2 regions of the Mesorhizobium sp. M7A.F.Ca.CA.002.15.2.1 genome follow, and region 2 is predicted to be linked to the other one. Evidence: riboswitches for the same ligand, from Rfam matches in the RefSeq annotation. Region 2 holds a riboswitch; the other holds the start of a gene.

Region 1 (10,943 bases), on a different contig from region 2:
AGCCGGCGTCCGGCTTCATCTCGCCGGTCAGCATTTTCAAGAGCGTGGTCTTGCCGGCGCCGTTCGGCCCGACCAGGCCAACGCGATCGCCACGCTGGATGCGGGTCGAAAACGCCTTGACCACGGTGAGATCGCCAAAGCTCTTTTCGATGTTTTTCGCCTCGATCACCAGCTTGCCGGACTCGGTGGCGTCGCTCGCCACCATGATCGCCGACCCTTCGGCCCCGCGATGACCGCGAAAACGCTGACGCATGGTCTGCAACTCGCCGAGCCGGCGCATGTTGCGCTTGCGCCGCGCCGTCACGCCGTAGCGCAGCCAATGCTCTTCGCGAACGATCTGGCGACCGAGCTTGTGCTGCTCGCGTTCTTCTTCCTCCAGAACCAGGTCGCGCCATTCCTCGAAATGGCCGAAGCCCTTGTCCAGCCTGCGGGTCTGGCCGCGATCGAGCCAGACCGTGGCGCGCGACACGCGTTCGAGGAAGCGGCGGTCGTGCGAGATGACGATCAGCGCCGAGGAGGTGCGGATGAGTTCTTCTTCCAGCCATTCGATGACCGAGAGGTCGAGATGGTTGGTCGGCTCATCGAGCAGCAGGATATCGGGCTCCGGCGCCATGACGCGGGCAAGGGCGGCGCGCCTCGCCTCGCCGCCCGACAGGTCGTTCGGACGTTCCTCACCCGACAGGCCGAGATGCTCCATCAGATAGCTGGCGCGGTAGGGATCGTCGGCGGGGCCAAGCCCGGCCTCGACATAGGCGCGGACAGTGGCAAAACCTTCCATGTCGGGCATCTGCGGCAAATAGCGGACGGTCGCCGAAGGCTGGCGGAACACTTCGCCGTCCTGCGGCTCGATCAGGCCGGCGGCGATCTTCAGCAGGGTCGACTTGCCGGACCCGTTGCGGCCGACCAGTGCGATCTTGTCGCCGGCCGAAGCCGTCAAGGCGGCGCCATCGAGCAGCGGCGTGCCGCCGAAGGTCAGTTTTATCCCATCAAGGTTGAGAAGGGGCGGGGCCATGTCAGCTTTCAGGTAAGGGATAGGGATGAGCGAGCAGCATCGCGCGGCCATGGCCGAGCGCGATTTCGAGGCGGCCCCCGGTCTTGTCGGACTTGACCTCGTTGGAAATGGTCAGCGACGAACCGAACGCCACCTTGACGTGAGCGAGCGGCCATTTGGCGCCGGTGACGGTCAGGCCGTCGAGCTCGGAAAAGCCGAGCACCGAAAACAGCGTGCCGTCGGCATAGTCGAGGCCGGCCGTTCCGCGCAGCAGGGGGATGCCTTCCTGAGCGCCGCTGGTCAAAAGCACGTCCGTTCCCGCCTCCGCCAGCCGCAGGGCGAGCGACAGATGCAGAAAAGCGTGGTCGGCGCGCTTGCCGCCAAAGGCGCCGGCCAGCACCAGGCGGGTCGCGCCGCGCTCCAGTGCCGCGGCGACGGCAAGTTCGCCATCGGTCTGGTCCTTTTCCGCCGGGAAGGTCCGGCGCGGCACGGAAGCGAGATCGTCCGGCAGGTTGGCCGGCACCGAATCGAAATCACCCACCCACAGCTCCGGCACGAGACCCAGCAACCGCGCATGACCGATGCCGGCGTCGGCGGCGATGACGCGGGAGCCTTTGACCTGACGGTCGAGCCGTGGCGTACGGATGAGATCGCCGCCAAGCAGGATGGTGAATGTGCTCATATCGTGTGGCCCTTACCAGCCCGGCACGGGAAACGGAAGGCGGCAAACTCCCGCTTGCATGGCGGATCGGCCCGGCCTATGTGTCGAAACGCTCTAACGGGGTGCCGGACGCGATCTTCGCGGACCGGCTGAGAGGCAGTCTCGCCAACCCGCTGAACCTGATCCGGTTTGTACCGGCGGAGGGATTAGACGTTTCGGACAGTCCGACGCCTCAATTCCTTTCAATTCAAACGAAGGAGGCGCCGATGCGCACGCTTTTATACGCTCTTGTTTCAGCAACGGTCGTGGCCTTGTCCGGGCCCGCCTTGGCCAAGGACAAGCTCACCGTCTACACCTATGAGAGTTTCACCGCCGACTGGGGTCCGGGTCCCGTGGTGAAGAAGGAGTTCGAGGCCGAATGCGGCTGCGACGTCGACTTCGTCTCGGTCGCCGATGGCGTCGCGCTGCTCAACCGCGTCAGATTGGAAGGCACATCGACCAAGGCCGATATCGTGCTTGGCCTGGATACCAATCTCACCGCCGATGCCAAGGCGTCAGGCTTGTTCGCGCCGCATGGCGCGGTGACGGATGTCAGTGTGCCGGGCGGCTGGAGCGACGACACGTTTGTCCCCTTCGACTACGGCTATTTCGCTGTCGTCTACGACACGCAGAAGATGAAGACGCCGCCGAAGAGCCTGAAGGAGCTGATCGAAGGCAGTGCCAACGACAAGATCGTCATCCAGGATCCGCGCACCTCGACGCCAGGCCTCGGCCTGCTTCTTTGGGTCAAGTCGGTCTATGGCGACAAGGCACCCGAGGCCTGGGCCAAGCTCAAGGCCAAGGTGCTGACCGTGACGCCGGGCTGGAGCGAGGCCTATGGGCTGTTCACCAAGGGCGAGGCGCCGATGGTGCTGTCCTACACGACGTCGCCAGCCTACCACATGGTCGCCGAGAACACGGAGCGCTACCAGGCGGCCTCCTTCGAGGAGGGCGAGTATCTGCAGATCGAGGTGGCGGGTATCACCACGACAGGAGCCAAGAATCCGCTGGCGGCCAAGTTCATGGCCTTCATGACCGGGCCGAAATTCCAGGATGCCATCCCCGAGACCAACTGGATGTTCCCGGCAGGCAAGACCGACAAGCCGCTCAATCCGGCCTTCGACAAACTGGTCAAGCCGACGAAGACCTTGCTGTTCAGCCCGCAAGAGGTCGCCGCCAACCGCAAGGCCTGGGTCGATGAATGGCTGGCGGCGATGAGCAAATAGGCAGCGCGATGGCGCCGGCGCATTCCACGGATTCCCGCGTCAGTGCCGGCATTGTCGCGCTCGCTGCAATCGCGCTGCTGATCGGCGGCGCGTTTGCCGGCCTGCTTTTCGAGGGCGCCCATGATTTCTCGGGCGCCTGGGCAGCCTTCGATCCCTATCTGCTTCGCGTCATTCGCTTCACGCTCTGGCAAGCGGTCCTGTCGACGCTGCTTTCGGTCATCCCGGGGCTGTTTGTGGCGCGCGCTCTGTCGCGGCATCCACGTTTCTTCGGCCGCGCCTTCATCCTGCAGATCTTCGCCGTGCCGTTGGCGCTGCCGGCCATCGTTGCAGCGCTCGGCATCCTGGCGCTTTATGGCCGTGCCGGCTACTTCGCCGGCGTGCTTGCCGTTATCGGCGGCGGAAGCTGGCCGGGCATCTATGGCCTGTCCGGCATTCTCGTCGCCCATGTCTTCTTCAACCTGCCGCTGGCGACGCGGCTGTTCCTCGAGGCGCTGCAGACCATACCGGCCGACCAATGGCGGCTGGCGAGCCAACTCGGCATGGCGGCCCGGCCGGCGTTCCGGCTGATCGAATGGCCAACGCTGCGCGCCGCACTGCCCGGCGTCGCCGGGCTTGTGTTCATGCTCTGCATCACATCCTTCACGATCGTGCTGACGCTCGGCGGCGGGCCGGCCGCGACGACGCTTGAGGTCGGCATCTACCAGGCGCTGCGCTTCGATTTCGATCCCGCACGGGCCGTTGCACTGACGCTGCTGCAGATCGCCTTGACCTTTATCGTGGTGCTGGCACTGACGCGGCTAGGCGCCAATGTGGTCGGCGACACCAATTTGCCGGTCGCGCAACGCCGCTATCTCTCGGTCAATCGGAGCGAGACCTGGTTGAACGCGCTACTCATCGTCCTGGCGCTGCTGTTCGTTGTCGGGCCGATGGCGGCAACCGTGATGGCCGGATTGAGTGCCGATCTCGCCCGCTTGGCCGGCGAGGCCACTGTCCGGCAGGCAACGCTGACCAGTGCGGCGCTCGCCTTCCTGTCGGCGCTGCTTTCGGTGATGCTGTCGCTGGCGCTGACCATGGCGCGGCGGGCACTGGCGCTGAACCGCCGTGCCGGCGCAAAGACACTGCTCGAACACGCCACCGATACAGGCGCCGGTTTTGTCCTGGTCGTGCCGCCGATCGTCGTCGGCGCCGGCTGGTTCCTGTTGTTGCGCCATGTCGGCGATGTCTTCGCCATCGCTCCGGTCATGGTCGTCACCGTCAACGCGGTGATGGCGATGCCGTTTGCGCTCCGCGCCGTGCGTCCCGCCTATGATGCAGCGAGCGAGCGTCACGAACGGCTCTGTGCACAGCTCGGCATTGCGGGCTGGAACCGGCTGATGCTGGTCGACTGGCCGTCGCTGCGGCGACCGCTCGCCACGGCCTTCGCTTTCGCCATGGCGCTGTCGCTCGGCGATCTCGGTGTCATTGCCTTGTTCGGCAGTGATTCCGTGCAGACATTGCCCTACCTTCTTCTGGCTCGGATGGGCAGCTACCGCACCGAGGATGCCGCCGGCCTCGCACTGCTGCTCGGCCTCGTCTGTCTCGCGTTGATCGTGGCGGCGCACTGGCTGGGAAGGGAGGAGGTCCGTGATGCGTGAAAAGGCGGCCAACGGGCTCGCGAAGGGCGCGCCGGTGCGGCTGGACAAAGTGTCGTTCAGCTATGGCAGCTATGGCGAGGCGCCGCTTGTTTTCGATGTCGAGTTTGCCGCGGCGACGATCACCGCCATCATGGGGCCGAGCGGTTCGGGCAAGTCGACACTGCTCAATCTGGTCGCCGGCTTCGAGACCCCACGGTCGGGCCGCGTGCTGGTCGGCGGTGTCGATGTCAGCGCCGAGCCGGCCTCGGCGCGGCCGGTGTCGATGGTGTTCCAGGAGAACAATCTCTTCGCGCATCTTTCCGTCGAGCAGAATGTCGGGCTCGGCCGCTCGCCATCCCTGCGGCTGACCGAGGCGGACCGCGCTGCGGTCGCCGAGGCGCTTGCGCGCACCGGTCTTGCGGGCAAGGAGAAACGCCTGCCGCGCGAGCTCTCCGGGGGCGAACGCCAGCGCGTCGCCCTGGCCCGCGTGCTGGTGCGCGACCGACCGGTGTTGCTGCTCGACGAGCCCTTCGCTTCGCTCGGACCGGCTTTACGCGACGAGATGCTGGATCTGGTTGCCGCCGTTCATGCCGAACGCGCCATGACAGTGCTGTTCGTCACCCACCAGCCGGAGGATGCACGCCGCATCGGCGAGCATATGGTGTTTGTCGACAATGGGTTGGTCGCCGCCACCGGCAAGGCTGATGATTTCTTCGCCGGGGCTGGTCCGGAGGCGTTCCGGCGCTATATCGGCGCGGGTGCCGGATATTCCACATCACGCGATGTTGCCCGGAAGCGGACATAATTTACGGTCAAACCGGCTCCAGGCGATGTGGCGTTTGCTTGCCATGACCGGGGGAGTGTGGCTAGGTCCGCCCTACCGGTCCGGCACAGGCCGTGATTTGCCTGCAGTATCCGGCGCCCGCCCCTGGGATGGGCCGCGGATACTGCAGCAGTTTGAGATATGGCACGTGAACATTCTGAAGATCGTCCCCGATTTTCAATGTCATGTGCCGGGACCCGAAAGGAAGCCGTTCTGGCGATCGGCGCTAACACATTGGGAATGAAACCGCTGGCGCGCTTTCTCGCGCTGGCCGGCTTTGCCGTGGCGTTGGCAAGCTGCCAGATGTTCACGCCGCCGGAGGTTCAGGAATCCGGCTTCCAGCCTTCCGACAAGCCGATCACGGTGGACAATGTCGGCGCCAACAACAAGCTCGCCGAATTGGCCAGGGCGCAGCATCCGCGCATCCTGGCGACCTATGGCGGCGAATATTCCGATCCCAAGCTCGAGCGCATGGTCGCCAAGGTGGTCGGTAGTTTGACGGTGGTGTCCGCCAACCCGACACAGACCTATCGCATCACCATTTTGAATTCGCCCAATGTCAATGCCTTCGCGCTGCCGGGCGGCTATCTCTACATCACGCGCGGCCTCCTGGCGCTGGCCAATGATTCGGCCGAGCTTGCAGCTGTCATCGCGCATGAGATGGGCCACGTCACCGCCAATCACGGCTTGCAGCGCCAGCAACTCGAGGCAGAGGAAGGCCTGGCGACCAAGGTGGTTTCCGATGTGCTCGGCGACAGCCCGACCGCCAAGGCGGCGTTGATCCGCGGCAAGCTGAGGCTCGCGCAATTCTCGCGCAACCAGGAGCTGGAAGCCGACGCCATCGGCATCAAGTCGATCGGCGAGGCCGGCTACGATCCTTTCGCCGCCGGCCGCTTCCTGCAATCAATGTCGGCCTACACCGATTTCCGCTCGATCAGCGGCGCCACCGACGCCAGCCTCGATTTCCTGGCCACGCACCCCAATACGCCGCAGCGCATCGATCTGGCGCAGCGCCATGCCCGCCAGTTCGGCGCGCCGGGCGTCGGCACGCGCGACCGCGATTCCTTCCTCGCCGGCATAGACGGCCTGCTCTATGGCGACACGCCGGAAGAAGGCTATGTACGCGGCGAAACCTTCCTGCATCCGGGCCTTGGCGTTTCGTTCACGGTACCGGACGGCTTCATCATCGACAATTCGGCGGCAGCGGTGACGGCCACCGGCCCCGGCGACATAGCGATCCGTTTCGATGGCGTGTCGATCGACAAGAACCGGGCGCTGACGGACTATATCCGCAGCGGCTGGGTGGCTGGTCTCGTCGACAGCAGCGTCAGGCAGGAAACCATCAACGGCAACGAGGCAGCGACCGCGCATGCCGGCGCCGAAGGCTGGCAGTTCGACATTGCGGTGATCCGCGCCGGCGGCCAGGTCTACCGGCTGCTGACCGCGGCCCCTTCGGCCAGCACGTCGCTGGACACAATCGCCCGCTCGGTCAGCGGCTCGTTCCGGATCTTGAGTGCCGCCGAAAAGGCGGCGCTGAAGCCGCTGCGCATCCGCGTCGTCACTGTCCAGCCTGGGCAGACGATGGGTTCGCTTTCGGCGCAGATGGTCGGCGTCGACCGTAAGCTCGACCTGTTCCGCGTCCTCAACGCGCTGTCGCCTGGTGCCGCGGTTTCGGCCGGCGACAAGGTCAAGATCGTCACGGACAAGTAGGCACCTGCGGACGCCTGCCGCCGTTCAGGCGGCAGTCGCCATGAACTCCGGATTCTGCTTCACCAACGCGACCTTCAGCTTTTCCATGGCGCGGGCCTCGATCTGGCGGACGCGTTCCTTGGAGATGCCGAGGGTTTCGCCGAGCGCTTCCAGCGTCGCGCCCTCGTCGTTAAGCCGGCGTTCCTCGATGATCCTCAACTCCCGTGCGTTGAGCGCGCGAAGCGCCTCCCTCAGCCAGAGCGAGCGGCGCGCGACATCGATCTTGTCGCCGACGATCTCGTCGGGCAGCGGATCGTCCGAGACCAGGAATTCCATGCGCTCGGTCGAACCCGCATCGTCGGCAACCGGCATGTTGAGTGAGGAGTCGGGAGCCGACAGCCGCGAATCCATCATCGCCACGTCGGCTTCGGAGACGCCGAGTGCTTCCGATACTTCGCGATAGAGCGTTGCGTTTGACAGTGGCTCGGCGCCATTCGCCAGCCGCGCGCGCAGGCGTCGCAGGTTGAAGAACAGCGCCTTCTGCGCCGAGCTGGTGCCGCCACGCACGATCGACCAGTTGCGCAGGATATAGTCCTGCATCGAGGCCCGGATCCACCATGTCGCATAGGTCGAGAACCGCACCTCGCGCTCCGGCTCGAAGCGGGCGGCGGCCTCGAGCAGTCCGACATGACCCTCCTGGACCAGGTCGCCGAGCGGCAGGCCGTAATGGCGGAATTTGGAGGCCATGGAAATGACCAGCCGCATATGCGCGACGGTGATGCTGTGCAGCGCGTTCTGGTCGTTGTCCTCTTTCCAGAGCAATGCAAGCCGATGCTCTTCGTCACGCTCGAGGTAGGGAGCCTTCATCGCCGCGCGGACCATGATCCGTCCTGCCGTGTCTTCCATCATGAGGCGCTCCCTGGGTGGTGCGGATGACTTTGCAAACTTGGCTGGCGCCTGGGTTGAAATGGCGGCGTCGTGCCCTAGAACAGCCAGAACTGCCATGCGCGGGAAAGGTTCCGCGACCGTGGCTGCGGGTATGTGTTGCCTGGCGGACTCCGGGGACTACCCGCGATAGCCGTGATGTCGGCTGGAAAGCGCCAGTTTGAGTATCTGATTTCAGAAACTGATTGTTTTTGGAATTCTGTTCCTTATTTTTTCGACTTGCATCTGTCAGTTTCCAGCGCTCACAATATGCCGGTCGGCCGGCCAAGGACGGGATCACAGAAAAATGAAATGGCTCAAGTCGCTCATCATCGCCGGAACGCTGCAGGCCTTGGCTGTCACCGCAGGCCATGCCGGCGCCAATCTCGACCAGATCAAGCAGGCCGGGGTCATCAAGGTCGGCACGGAAGGCACTTATGCGCCATTCACCTATCATGACACTTCGGGCGCACTGGTCGGCTTCGACGTCGAAATCGCCAAGGCGATCGCCGACAAGCTCGGCGTCAAGGTCGAATTCCTCGAAGGCAAGTGGGACGGGCTGATCGCCGGCCTCGACGCCAATCGCTATGACGCCGTCATCAACGAGGTCGGCATCACCGATGCCCGCAAGGCCAAGTACGACTTCTCCGATCCTTACATCGCCTCCAAGGCGGTGCTGATCGTGCGCGGCGACAACACAGACATCAAGACCTTTGCCGATCTCAAGGGCAAGAAGTCGGCGCAGTCGCTGACCTCGAATTTCGGCAAGCTGGCCGAAACGAACGGCGCCGAGCTGGTCGGCACCGATGGCTTCGACCAATCGATCCAGCTGCTTCTGACAGGCCGTGCCGACGCCACGATCAATGACAGCCTGTCGTTCCTCGACTTCAAGAAGCACAAGCCCGACGCCAATGTGAAGATCGCCGCGCAAGAGGAAAACGCCGACTATTCCGGCGTCATCGTGCGCAAGGGCGATCCGGAGCTGGTCGCGGCGATCAACAAGGCGCTGGCCGACATCAAGGCCGACGGCACCTATAAGAAAATCTCCGACACCTATTTCGGCCAGGACGTTTCGAAGTAATCTATGAGGCGGGCCGCTCCGCGGCCCACAGGACATATCGAGCGGCGAGTCGTCTTTGACGGTCCGCCGCTTTTGTCGTGATATGTCGCGCCTCGACGAAAGCCTCGACTTATTTGGAGGGTCTTACGTGCCGCACTGGCTGCAACTGATGCTGGAGTCGCTGCCTTCGCTGTTGTGGGCGGCGCTGATCTTCACCGTGCCGCTGACGCTGTTGTCCTTCGTCCTTGGGCTGACCGTTGGGTTGGGTGCGGCGCTTGCCCGGCTGTTTGGTCCGAAACCGCTGGTCGCGCTGGTGCGCTTCTATGTCTGGATCTTCCGCGGCACGCCGCTGCTGGTGCAGCTGTTCCTTATCTTCTACGGCCTGCCGTCGGTCGGTATCCTGCTCGACGCCTTCACGGCGGCGTTGATCGGCTTCACGCTCAACATCGGCGCCTACACGTCGGAAATCATCCGCGCGGCCATAGGGTCGGTGCCGAAGGGCCAGTGGGAAGCGGCCTATTCGATCGGCATGACCTGGAGCCAGGCGATGCGGCGCACCATCCTGCCGCAAGCCGGCCGGGTCGCGGTGCCGCCGCTTTCCAACACCTTTATCTCATTGGTCAAGGATACGTCGCTGGCCGCCGCCATCACCGTGCCGGAGATGTTCCAGGCGGCGCAGCGCATCGTCGCCACCACCTATGAGCCGCTGATCCTCTATGTCGAGGCGGCGATCCTCTATCTGGCGCTGAGTTCGGTGCTGTCGGCCTTGCAGACGCGGCTGGAGACCCGGCTCAACCGCTATGGCGGCTTCCTGGAGGCACGCTCATGATCGGCCTCAGCAACATCGAAAAGCGCTTTGGCGACAATCTCGTGTTGAAGGGCGTGACGGTCACCATTGCCGAAGGCAGCGTCACGGCGCTGGTCGGCCCGTCGGGCGGGGGAAAGAGCACCCTGCTGCGCTGTATCAACCTCCTGGAGATCCCGACCTCGGGCACGGTGCGCATCGGCGACGAGACGCTCGAATTCCATCCTGGTGGCAGGGTTCCGGCCAGGGATATCCAGCGCCTGCGGCTGCAGACCGGCATGGTGTTCCAGAACTTCCAGCTGTTTCCGCATCGCACCGCGATCGAGAACGTCATGGAAGGGCTGGTGACGGTGCTGAAATGGGCGCCTGAGAGGGCACGCGAGCGGGCGCTGGCTCTGCTGGAGAAGGTGGGGATGGCGCACAAGGCCGACGCCTGGCCGGCGACGCTGTCGGGCGGCCAGCAGCAGCGCGTGGCGATCGCCCGCGCCTTGGCGCCGTCGCCGAAAGTGCTGCTCTGCGACGAGCCGACCTCGGCACTCGACCCGGAACTGGCGCAAGAGGTGGTCGACGTGCTTGGCAAGCTCGCCAGTGAAGGCACGACCATGGTGATGGCGACGCATGATCTGCGCCTCGCCTCCAAGATCGCCAAGGAAGTGGTGTTCCTCGATGCCGGCGTCGTCGTCGAGAAGGGACCGGCCGCGGTGCTGTTCAACAATCCGGAGCAGCAACGGACGAAGCGGTTCATTGCGACGCTGAAGCAGGAGGCTGAGAAGGAAGGCGGCGGCGGGTAGGCGCGGCCTAGGGTCTGTAGAATTCGGGCGATGGCCCCGAAGGCGCGCCGGTTCCGGTATATCTTGCCGGATGCGCGAGCAGGCCGTCAGCCATCCTTCGGCATATCGGGCCTTGCCGCCAGCAGCCGCTGAAATTTCACCGTCAGATCTCCCTCGAAATCGCGGCTCTTCATTTGCAGGTTCAGATATGATGGCTGACGAGCGCCACGCCAAGTCCGATGAGGATCGAACCGCATGTCTTTGGGATCACCCATCCGGCGCCAGTGAACCGGCCAACGGCGAGCGAGGCGATGCCGACCGCCGCAAGGTCGGCCATCGAGA
Region 2 (10,943 bases):
TACCGCCCGCCATCTCACGCCGCAACGAGACGGTCACCACCGACGTGCCCGATGCCTTGACTGCATCGGCAAGGATGGCCGGCGAAGGATACTGAGCCGTGCCGAGAAGCAGGCGCGACGAAAGCTCGGTTCCATAAAGCTCCAACATGCTAGCCGCCCTGCATGGGCGAGAGGATTTCGATCCGGTCGCCGTCGCTCAACTGGAACTCCGCGCGGTTGGCTTTGTGCACGAGGTCGCTGTTGACGGCGGTGGCGAGCCAATCGCCCTCATAGTCGAGCGCGGCAAGCAACTCGGCCAGCGTGGTGGCGGCAATCTCACGCGCCTCGCCGTTGACCATCAGTTTCATGAGCATGCTCCTTGGTTCTGTCTTGACTGAAAACCAGGTCGGCAGCCTGGCGCGCCATGGCGGGGGCGAGGAGAAAACCGTGACGATAAAGACCGTTGATCGCGATGATCTCACCGTCTGTTTCGACGCGTGGCAAATTGTCGGGAAATGCCGGACGGACACCCACACCGGTTTCAACGATCTCGGCCTCACCAAAGGCCGGATGGAGGGCATGGGCGGCGCCCAGCAGCTCCATCATGGAACGCGCCGTCACCGGTCCGGCGCTCTGGCTTTCAATCATCGTCGCTCCGATCATGAAACGGTGATCGGTGCGCGGCACGGCATAAAGCGGAAAGCGTGGATGAAGCAAACGGACCGGCCGCGACAGCGAGACATCAGGCGTGCGAAGGATCAGCATTTCGCCGCGAACACCGCGCAGCCTGTCATCGGCCGCTGCCATTCCCATGCAGTCTATCTGACGGGCGAATCCCGAAACAGGCCGGGCGTCGCAGCCGAAGTGGAATTTGACACCCATGGTCGCAAGCTTGTCATGAAGTGCCGCCATCGCCGGGCGTGGGTCGAGGTGAGCCTCGTCGGGGAAGAGCAATCCACGCCGGAAGCGGCCGGCGAGGTCGGGTTCCAGGAGCGCAATTTCGTTTTCATCGACGCGCCGATGCCCTGACGTGCGACTGGCGAACCGGTCAAGCTCACCGGCATCACGCGGCGCGGCCACGACCAATGTCCCGGCCCGTGTCACCTGACCCGACAGCACCGCATCCCACCAGTCGGCAGCATCGCGTCCGAGATCCAGCACCGGCTGCTCCGCGCTTTCGCGCTCGCACCATGGCGCCAGCATGCCGCCGGCGAACCACGACGCGTTGCCACCAAGGCCATGCCGCATCTCGGCGACGGTGACCGTCGCGCCGCGGGCGGCGAGTTCGAAAGCGACGGTGAGGCCGGCAACGCCGGCCCCTTTGACGAGCACCCTCATGATGGTTTGGGAGCCTCTGGCACGACCGGTACGCCAGTCTCGTCCGCCTGCATGTAGAGATCGCCGCCCTCCCGGTATTTTGCCGCCATTGCCGCCATGCCTTCCTTCTGGGCCTCGGCACGGATGTCGTGGGAAATGCGCATGGAGCAGAATTTCGGCCCGCACATCGAACAAAAATGTGCCAGCTTGTGCGCCTCCTTGGGCAAGGTCTGGTCGTGGAAGGACCGTGCGGTTTCGGGGTCGAGCGACAGGTTGAACTGGTCCTCCCAGCGGAACTCGAAGCGCGCGCGCGAAAGGGCATCATCCCTGGTTTTCGCTGCCGGATGGCCCTTCGCCAGATCGGCTGCATGGGCGGCTATCTTGTAGGTGATCACGCCAATCTTGACGTCGTTGCGGTCGGGAAGGCCGAGATGCTCTTTCGGCGTGACGTAGCAAAGCATTGCGGTGCCGAACCAGCCTATCATGGCGGCACCTATCCCTGAGGTGATGTGGTCATAGCCCGGCGCGATGTCGGTCGTCAGCGGCCCCAACGTGTAGAACGGCGCCTCACCGCACACTGCGAGCTGCTTGTCCATGTTCTGCTTGATCTTGTGCATGGGGACATGGCCCGGGCCTTCGATCATCACCTGGCAGTCCTTTGCCCAGGCAATCTTGGTGAGTTCTCCAAGTGTTTCCAGTTCGGCGAATTGCGCCGCGTCGTTCGCATCGGCGATTGAACCGGGACGAAGGCCGTCGCCGAGCGAGAAGGAGACGTCATAGGCTCTGGCGATGTCGCAGATCTCCTCGAAATGCTCGTAGAGGAAGCTCTCCCGGTGATGGTGCAGGCACCATTTGGCCATGATCGAGCCGCCGCGCGAGACGATGCCCGTGACCCGGTCGACGGTCAGCGGGATGTAGTGCAGCCGCACGCCGGCGTGGATGGTGAAATAGTCGACGCCTTGCTCGGCCTGCTCGATCAGCGTGTCGCGGTAGACCTCCCAGTTCAGATCCTCGGCGATGCCGTTGACCTTTTCCAGCGCCTGATAGAGCGGCACCGTACCGATCGGCACCGGCGCATTGCGCACGATCCAGTCGCGGATGTTGTGGATGTTGCGGCCGGTCGACAGGTCCATCACCGTGTCCGCGCCCCAGCGGATAGCCCAGACCATTTTTTCGACCTCTTCGGCCATCGACGATGTGACAGCCGAGTTACCGATGTTGGCGTTGATCTTGACCAGAAAATTGCGACCGATGATCATCGGCTCGCTCTCGGGATGATTGATGTTGGCGGGAATGATTGCGCGCCCGCGCGCCACCTCGTCGCGCACGAATTCGGGTGTGACGAAATCTGGGATCGCCGCGCCGAAGGCTTCGCCGTCGCGTTGCAGCTTGCCGCGCATCACCTCGCGGCCGAGATTCTCGCGGATGGCTACGAACTCCATTTCTGGCGTGATGATGCCGGCGCGCGCATAGGCAAGTTGGGTCACCGCCTTGCCCTGCTTGGCCTTGAGCGGCCGATTGCGTATCGGAAATTCCGGTGTCAGGCGCTCGCCGGTGGCGAATCCATTGTCTTCCGGCCGGACGTGGCGGCCGTCATAGGCTTCGACATCGCCACGCGCCGTGACCCATTCGTGGCGAAGCCGGGCAAGGCCTTTTTCGATGCTGGTTTCGACTGATGGATCGGTGTAGGGGCCGGACGGATCGTAGACGGTGACGGGCGGTTCGCCGGCCGTCGGATGGACGGAAATCTCGCGCATCGGCACCCTGATCTGCGGGTAGAGGACGCCGGGCTTGTGGATTTTCCGCGAGGCGGGCAGTGGTCCCGTCGATACGGCGGGGGTGAGGGCATTCATCGTGAGGCTCCTTTGCTCATGCATTGGAGACCCAGTTCTGTGCCGGAAGGATGAAAAGACGCTTCTGTAGACCTGCTGCAACAGGACCTCGGGCGTAAACTCCCGCAAAGCGCTTGCACCGTCCCTACGCCAGTATGAACTGGATCAGGTTCAACGGGTCACTGCGCCGCGAAAGCCAGCAGTATCTCAGCCCCTTGCCGGGACTCCCCTGGTGAATGCCTTAGGTTGAACGGGCTGACGCTATCTTGTCAAGCGCATTCGGGCGCCTTCGGCCGGTGGCGACGACCGGCGGCCAGCCGGGCGGAGAGCTCGCGCATGCATCGGGGACAAGTCACGCCCCGTAGACCGGGGCTGAATGGCCAAAGCCTCATTCGCTTCGTGAAGGATGGAGAAACTGTATTGGCCATGTGCGCGTATCGACCAAGTAGCTCAGGCGGTCACGGATGTGGTTATTCTGGTCGAAGGTGACGAACGGCCTTGGGGGTCACCTCCTTTAGGATTCAGAGGTTGGAAGACGGCTTCTCGCGATCACGGCCATCAGGAAATACCTGTCTTCGGCTCAACCTCGACATGGCGTCCGATCGACCGCAGATATACAGCTATCTCGTTCATGAGATGATCGCGTTCGCCGTAGATTTCAGCAATCCTACGCAGCTGTGGCTCGACGGCCCTCCGTTGCGCTGGCGTGAAATCAGCATCGCCAAAGACGTATCCCAAGTTGCCAATCGCGCAAATTTTGCAGCCGGCGTCCACAACTGCTTGTACGAATGCCGGAATGTCTTTTTCTTGCATGGTCTTCATGTCGAACCTCTCGTGAATGGCGTGCTTGCGCCCCAATCTGCCTTTTCAGCGTGTCCTCTGGGCGGCGCAAGCCCTGAGCGTGACTGTGCACGGGCAACCTCGACTATCCCATCTGCCACGCTCTTTAGAATCGGTGGGGTCTGGTGATCGCAGGCTGGGCCACTCAAAAGCCTGCAAGAAGAAAGTCATGGCGACCATTGCTCAAGATCGCAAGGGTGCGTGCAAGACCTTCCGTTGGCAGTCATGCACGCTCGCTCAGAGATAGTCCGGCCGCGGAAATTCTCCCTTATTCGTAAGAAAGCTCATTGAGCAACTGGGCATTGAGCAACTGGGTCTCACGTCACGGGTCTCGTGTGCTTCACAGCCGAAAAATAGCCGCCGTGGCAATTCTCGAAAAGTGCAGGCTACCTCGTTAAGGACACTGCGGATGATCGTTCGCGCTTGGCAAAAGCGAACGGATTAGTCTATGGCTCTCGGCAGGGGGGCGAGTTATGCGGCGGGTGCGAATCCTTCAAGTAGGCGATATTCACTATCCGGACTGGCATCCTTCCTCTAGCAACATCGATGCCAAGGATAGCAAGTTCGCTCCGAAAATAACGCAGAAGCTACGCGCGTCTTCGCTGCGTGCCGTCTTGACGAAACTTCGGCGGCTGACGACTTCGAAGCCCTTGGATTCGATCGCCTTCATGGGGGATTTCACGAGCCGTGGCGACAAGACCTTCATTGCTTCGGCATTCCAGCATTTCACGTTGCTCTGCCGCGCACAGGGACGCAGTTCAAAGGCGCTTCCGTTGATATTCGTACCGGGAAATCACGATGTGAACCGTGATGACGCGCGCGAACTTGGACCGACTGAGAAATTCAGCGAAATGGCGAGTTTAGCCGCCCGCTTGGGTTGGCAGACCGTTCCCGTGGACCAACCCGTGCACTTCAGACTTCCGACAGGATCCGCAGGCGCAAACTTCATCCTCGTCAACACAGCGATAGGCAGTTGGGAGCTTCAAAACCTTCCCGCGTTCCTTCGTGATCGTCTCGAGGCACTCAGTCCTTCTACAGAGCCTCTAGATCTCGGCTCGCCGGACATCTCGGGACATTCGCCCGCGACACCTCCCAGCGATCCAGACAAGGAGGCGTCCGACGACGAGTATTACGGTCAGATGGACACGCCATACATCTCGCGTGAGATGCTTGCAGGCCTACAGGAATTGCTCCAGCAGCCCGACATGCGTTACGGCATCATAATCGGCCATCACAATCTGCTGCCACAAAAGACTCCGCGCATTACGCCATACGCGGAGATGCTCAACAGCGGATTTGTCAGAACTCAGCTGCTGCAGGGCAACAAGCCTATCGTCTACCTGCATGGACACATACATGCTGATCCGGTCGAGATCGTCAACGATCCAAGGTTTCCGGACGGCAAATTGATCTGCATCTCAGCACCAGAGATACAGTCAGGTTTCAATGAGCTCGTCTTCTTCACGACCGATCAGGGAGAGCTCGTCGGCATCCGACTTATACCCTACCGCACCAATGTCGCCGACGGGACGGTCATGGAAGGCGAACATTGCTTTATTTCGACCATGTCCAACGGCAAGGCCTTTCTGAACAACGACACGTTTGACCTGCTGCGCCGACTGCGCGACCATGCCACCAGGCGCGGGAATGGGTTACTCTTCTGGGACGAGATCACTGAGATTGCTGCCTCCGCCGAGCTCGGGCTAGATCTGGAAGACTCTCTTCTGATGCTCCAAGCGGCGCGCTTCATCGAGATAGACGGCCTCACCAAGGCAAACTCGGCTTGGCGCATTAAGGTAAGGGACGAATAGCGATGGAGAATCCGTTCGGCCCCAACAGGATCGAGTACGAAAGCCGCCCGATACTGTGGTTCAGTCAGAAGTCGGCGTTGATTTCTGCCGCCGCCAAGCCGGTCTTCGTCGCAGGGACGAGAGGCAGCGGCAAGACCAGCATTCTTCGCTCGCTTTCCACAGTCCATATTCTTGAAGACAAAAGTCTCTCGGACCAAGTCGGCAAGCTCGCTTGGTATGGCGTCTTCTTCCAGCTCAATGAGACATTCTCGCCCCTAATCGACAACGCCGTTCTGAACCTCATTCCGGAGCGGATACGCTTCGACACGGCCGCCGTGATCCCGCGGCAATTCGTAATCTTCTCTCACTATCTGGAGCTGAAGATAGTCGAACGCCTGCTCGAGAGCATCGGCCAGCTCAGACGCGACGGCCACTTGAAATACCGGGCCTCCGAAGATAGGGACGTCGCCCTGGCACTGCATCGCGAAGTGCTGCACTTCATACCCCAACCTGCCCGTCTCGACTTCTTCAGCATCGATGAGCTGCGGGGTGGGATAACCCGGTACGTCGACGAATGCTTCAACGCGTTCTTCTTTGCCGCCGATGCCGGAGCGACCGGCTTCAGAGCAACAGACCCTGGCGCGATCATTAACAAGGTCGCGACCGCGATCACTCCACTTTTAAATGGCCCATCTTTCGCCGGTGACAGGGCGCCCTTCTTCAAGATACTGATTGACGACTGTGAAGCACTGACACCGCTCCAACAGCAGTTCCTGAACACCTTGGTGAGAAAGACGCGCGGCAACGTGAAATGGGTCCTCGCCTACATCGGCGGCCTCTACGACACGATCCGGACGATCATACCCGGCCAGTCGCTCTCGAATGCTGACCGGGACGTCGAGAATCTTGATTCAGTCGATCCGAGGGAGTTCGCCACGCTGTGCGAGAACGTGTCGTCGCTTCGGCTGTACTATGCGCTTCCTGACCATCTGCGGAGTGATCTCGAGCGCAACGATGCGCTCAGCGCGTTTTCGCTCAAAAACCGGCTGGGGCGGCTTTCCGTCAATGACATCATCGAGCGGGTTATCATATCGGGTCATTCCGAGGGCAGAGAAGAGCTTGTGGCACTTGCTGATGCAGCACGTGAATTCCTCTCCGTGAATTTGAGGACGGCGGATCAGCAGCAATTCCTTCTTGATCGAAAAGCGCGCCCTTATGCCGAAGGGCTGGCGCTCGCGCTCATGAACCCGGAAATTAAGCGCCGGCCCATGAGCAAGGCGGATGCTTCAAATCTGAAGAGGTCGATCGCCCGGAAACAGGGATGGGCTTTTCTGAAAGCGTGCCAGATGCTGCGTCTGCATGACTACCCGTACGTAGGGCACCAGATCATCACATCATTGAGCGACGTCTGTATACGCGATTTCCTTGATATAATGGGAGAGATCTTCCGCCGCAGTGTTCCGAGTTCCAGTGATCCACGAAAACTGGTGGAATTCATCAACTCGGATTTACAGATTCATCTCGAACAGCAGAGACAGGCTGTGAACGCCGCCTCTCAACGGAAGCTTGATGGACTTCAGGCGCTTTCACATCCGTACGAAGAAGAGAGCGTGCGCATGGTGCGGGCGTTGGGTTACCTGACCGCTCGCCTCCAGACAGAGTTTGCCGAAGAAAATGCTCTAGGAACGACAGAGAGAGGCATTTTCAGGGTTGATCTAAAGGAAATGCGCTCGCTGGTGAACCGACTGGAGCAACCCAGCGGAAAACTGGACGAGGTCCTGCGTCGGGCGGAAAGGGATGGGTTTATCCGGGAGGTCTCCGCCGCCGGCAACTTTGAGGTGGACCGCGCCGACCCCGCATCGAAGGAGATGATGATCAGATTGCATCGGCGATTTGCACCTTACTTCGGGTTCTCCTATCGCGGCCCGTACGAAATCAACACAATCCCTGCGGCGCGGATGGTCGACCTGCTTTTTACCAGGCATCGGCTCCCAGAAGACTGGGCCGACTCGGTGTTTAAGGAGCTCGTCGCGCGGCCCGCACTCAAGACCGAATTCCAGCACTCGCTTTTCGAGAGCGATCTCGAATGACCGCTTCAACTGTCGAGTATCGAGTCTTCGGCCATCTGGCCGTCACCGAGAAGGCGAGAGATGCAGGTACCTGCGAAACGATGGAGGCAGATATCGCGATCGTCGCGCTTGGATGGGAAACGCGTTTCGCCGCGTTCGAAAACCATCTTGACCTGAAGGTCGGCAAGATCGTGGTTCTGGACTTTGCTCTGAAGGAAGCGAACGTCCCAGCCGTCGAAGAAAACCGGCGAAAGCTCATCGCTATGGGTACCCGATGGGGCGTCGAAGTGACTGTGATCACCCTCGAGCCTTCCATCGAGTATCAGAAGAACATCAATCTCCTCGATCACCTGCTCACTCAGATGGCCGCTTCATGTGGCTCATACGAAGGAAGCCTGCGGAAGGTTTTCGTCGAGTGCTCGACGATGCCGCGAATCTACATCCAATGGCTGATTGCGGTGGCATTCAAGAAAATGTCGATTCAGTCTCTCGAATTCGGGTACGCCGAAGGTATCTACGGGAACGCGATCGGCAAAGAGGATTTTTCCAGCGGCTTGGACCGATACGTCACCGTCCCTCATCTTCAAGGCAGCGGAGGAATGGGCGAAGAGAAAGTCCTGCTCGTGGGGATCGGAGGAGATGCCGACGTATTCTACGGATTGATCGATATCGTCAGTCCGGAACGGATCTCGCTCCTCGTCCCAAGAAGCGACAAGAATGCGCATATCGATGCTTTGCTCGATCAACAGGTGGCCAAGGTACGTGAAACCCACCGGCTCGAAGATGGCGAAGTTCGCGACATCCAGGCTTTCGGGCTGATGGCCCACCTCGATGCTTTCGAGACGTATCTCGACGGGTTCGGCTCGCGTGCGGTGGTGAACGTTTTTGTCAGCGGCCCGAAGGTTCAGGCCATCGCTGCTGCCGTGCTCGCCTGCTCCGACAGCCGCGTCCATCTCAAGGCAAGAATTCCCACCTCCTATGCCCATCGTGAAGTCTCAGCGAATGGGCGGTATCATATCTATAGGCTGATTGACCTGACATCCCCTGCCTGCAGCCTTCCCGGGACGTTCTGACACTATCTTGCATTCGAGTAGCATCATGGTCCCAGTAGCCGTTCCGCCAAGCCTTCAGCGCATGTTCGTGTCGCCCGATCCGGTCGATGGGGGGCTAATTCCCACTTGGAAGCTGCTCTACATCAGATCAGGGGGGAATGCAGACTGGCAGAATTCCGTCTAATTAGCGACTAGCTAAAACATATACTCAGGCGAGACTGTTCAGCATAGAAATAGTGAGTCGGCCGTGAACTATCCGCAAGCCATTGATCTGGCCTGTTGATTGAGGCGGATAGCGGCTTTGGAATTGCAGGATTAGCGGTATTTGGACGCTGTTTTCCTGCAATTCGGTTTTGCGATTCCCTTGTGGCGCGGAGCGTGATTCACTCGGTTCGGCGGCGGCGAATCGAGGGGACAGCGAATGTCCAGGCCACGCGAGAAGCGCGAGACGGGAGAGCAGGACCTGTTCCGCTCCCGGCTCGACCAAATCATCAACATGAAGCACGAGCTGGTGCGGCTGGCGCAGGCGATCGACTGGCCGGTGCTGGAGGAGCGTTTCGGCGCCGTCTATTCGGACGGCCCCGGCATGCCGCCGCTGCCGACCCGGCTGATGGCGGGGCTGGCGATCCTCAAGCACACCTTCAACCTGTCGGATGAGGTGCTGTGCGAGCGCTGGGTGGAGAACCCTTATTTCCAGTATCTCACCGGCGAGACGTTCTTTTGCCATACGCTGCCGTTCGACCGCTCCTCGATGACGCGTTGGCGCAGCCGTATGGGCGAGGAGCGGATTATGGTGCTGTTGCAGGAGAGCCTCAGCCTCGCGGTCAAGACCGGGGCGATGAAACCGGCCGACACGCGCCAGGTGATCGTCGACACCACCGTGCAGCCGAAGAACGTCATGTTCCCGACCGACGCCAAGCTCATCCATCGGGCACGCGAACGGCTGGTGCGGCTGGCCAAGAGGACGGGTCTCCATTTGCGCCAGAGTTATGTGCGGGTCGGCAAGCTGGCGCTGATCAGCCACCAGCGCTATGCCCACGCCAAGCAGTTCAAGCGGGCCAACAAGGCGCTACGCAAGCTCAAGACCTATCTCGGCCGGACCATTCGCGACATTGGTCGCCAGATCGCCGGCGATCAGGGGCTGGACGCTGTTCAAATGGCCGCTCTACCAGGCCGCCACCGTTCTCGAGCAACGCCAGCGCCAGCGCGGCCGCAAGATCTACAGCCTGCACGCACACGAGGTGGAATGCATCGGCAAGGGCAAGGCGCATGCGCCCTACGAGTTCGGGGTGAAGGTGTCGGTGGCCACCACGCTGAAGCGCTCCAGGGGCGGCCAGTTCGCCCTGCATGCAAAAGCACTGCCCGGCAATCCCTATGACGGCCACACGCTGGCAAGCGTCATCCCCGACATGGAAAAGACCATCGGCAACGAGATCGGCCGCATCCTCGCCGACGCCGGCTATCGCGGCCACAACGCACCGCAGAGCCACAAGCTCAGGGTCTTCACCGCGGGCCAGAAACGCCGCGTCACCCCAGCCATCAAGCGCCAGATGCGACGGCGGTCGGCGGTCGAGCCCGTCATCGGCCACATCAAGAGCGAACACAGAATGGGCCGCAACTACCTCGCCGGCCAGCAGGGCGACACCCTCAACGCCATCCTGGCCGCCGCCGGCTACAACTTCTCCCTCCTGCTCAGGTGGCTGAAGGGGTTTTTGTCGCTCTTGATTGCCCTGCTTCAAATCCGGCCGAAGCCGGTCGCCGCTTAGGGCTCGGATTGTTCACGGTCGACGATTTGATGCGGTAGTCGCCTATGAGCGGTCAAAACGAACGCAGCTGGTTCGCCGATCGACCAAACGGCGAGCGCACTGTGCTTTGCTCAGACCGCCACCGAGTGCCTCGCCGTTCCCCCTTTGAAATATGTATCGAACTTGGCCGCGATGGTTCGAATGAAGGGGCGACTTTCAGTCCGTACGAGGAAACTGTCACCATCGAATTCAAGCGCTCGGGCAGGATCGTGGAGTGCGATGGACCTCGAGCGATGAAGGAGCTGCTCGCCGGCTTTGC

What was found. Region 2 has a riboswitch for thiamine pyrophosphate ahead of thiC (phosphomethylpyrimidine synthase ThiC). Riboswitches for the same ligand answer to the same signal wherever they lie in the genome.
Region 1: it holds a riboswitch for thiamine pyrophosphate, as region 2 does, so the genes downstream of both, thiB (thiamine ABC transporter substrate binding subunit) here and thiC (phosphomethylpyrimidine synthase ThiC) in region 2, are expected to answer to the same signal.

What each region holds. Positions count from the first base shown of each region.
Region 1 covers NZ_RZPI01000051.1:4,431-15,373, reverse strand. The annotation lists partial or broken gene ENZ74_RS05475 (ABC-F family ATP-binding cassette domain-containing protein) at 1-1,012, opposite strand, end outside; gene ENZ74_RS05470 (thiamine diphosphokinase) at 1,014-1,673, opposite strand; TPP riboswitch at 1,761-1,875, shown strand; gene thiB (thiamine ABC transporter substrate binding subunit) at 1,919-2,917, shown strand; gene thiP (thiamine/thiamine pyrophosphate ABC transporter permease) at 2,926-4,551, shown strand; gene thiQ (thiamine ABC transporter ATP-binding protein) at 4,544-5,335, shown strand; gene ENZ74_RS05450 (M48 family metalloprotease) at 5,594-7,063, shown strand; gene ENZ74_RS05445 (RNA polymerase factor sigma-32) at 7,088-7,951, opposite strand; gene ENZ74_RS05440 (amino acid ABC transporter substrate-binding protein) at 8,274-9,047, shown strand; gene ENZ74_RS05435 (amino acid ABC transporter permease) at 9,175-9,855, shown strand; gene ENZ74_RS05430 (amino acid ABC transporter ATP-binding protein) at 9,852-10,622, shown strand; gene ENZ74_RS05425 (LysE family translocator) at 10,804-10,943, opposite strand, start outside.
Region 2 covers NZ_RZPI01000005.1:13,195-24,137, forward strand. The annotation lists gene ENZ74_RS00800 (thiazole synthase) at 1-148, opposite strand, end outside; gene thiS (sulfur carrier protein ThiS) at 150-347, opposite strand; gene thiO (glycine oxidase ThiO) at 316-1,317, opposite strand; gene thiC (phosphomethylpyrimidine synthase ThiC) at 1,314-3,149, opposite strand; TPP riboswitch at 3,253-3,369, opposite strand; gene ENZ74_RS00825 (hypothetical protein) at 3,687-3,950, opposite strand; gene ENZ74_RS00830 (metallophosphoesterase) at 4,442-5,779, shown strand; gene ENZ74_RS00835 (hypothetical protein) at 5,782-7,848, shown strand; gene ENZ74_RS00840 (hypothetical protein) at 7,845-8,900, shown strand; partial or broken gene ENZ74_RS00845 (IS5 family transposase) at 9,301-10,645, shown strand; gene hemN (oxygen-independent coproporphyrinogen III oxidase) at 10,756-10,943, opposite strand, start outside.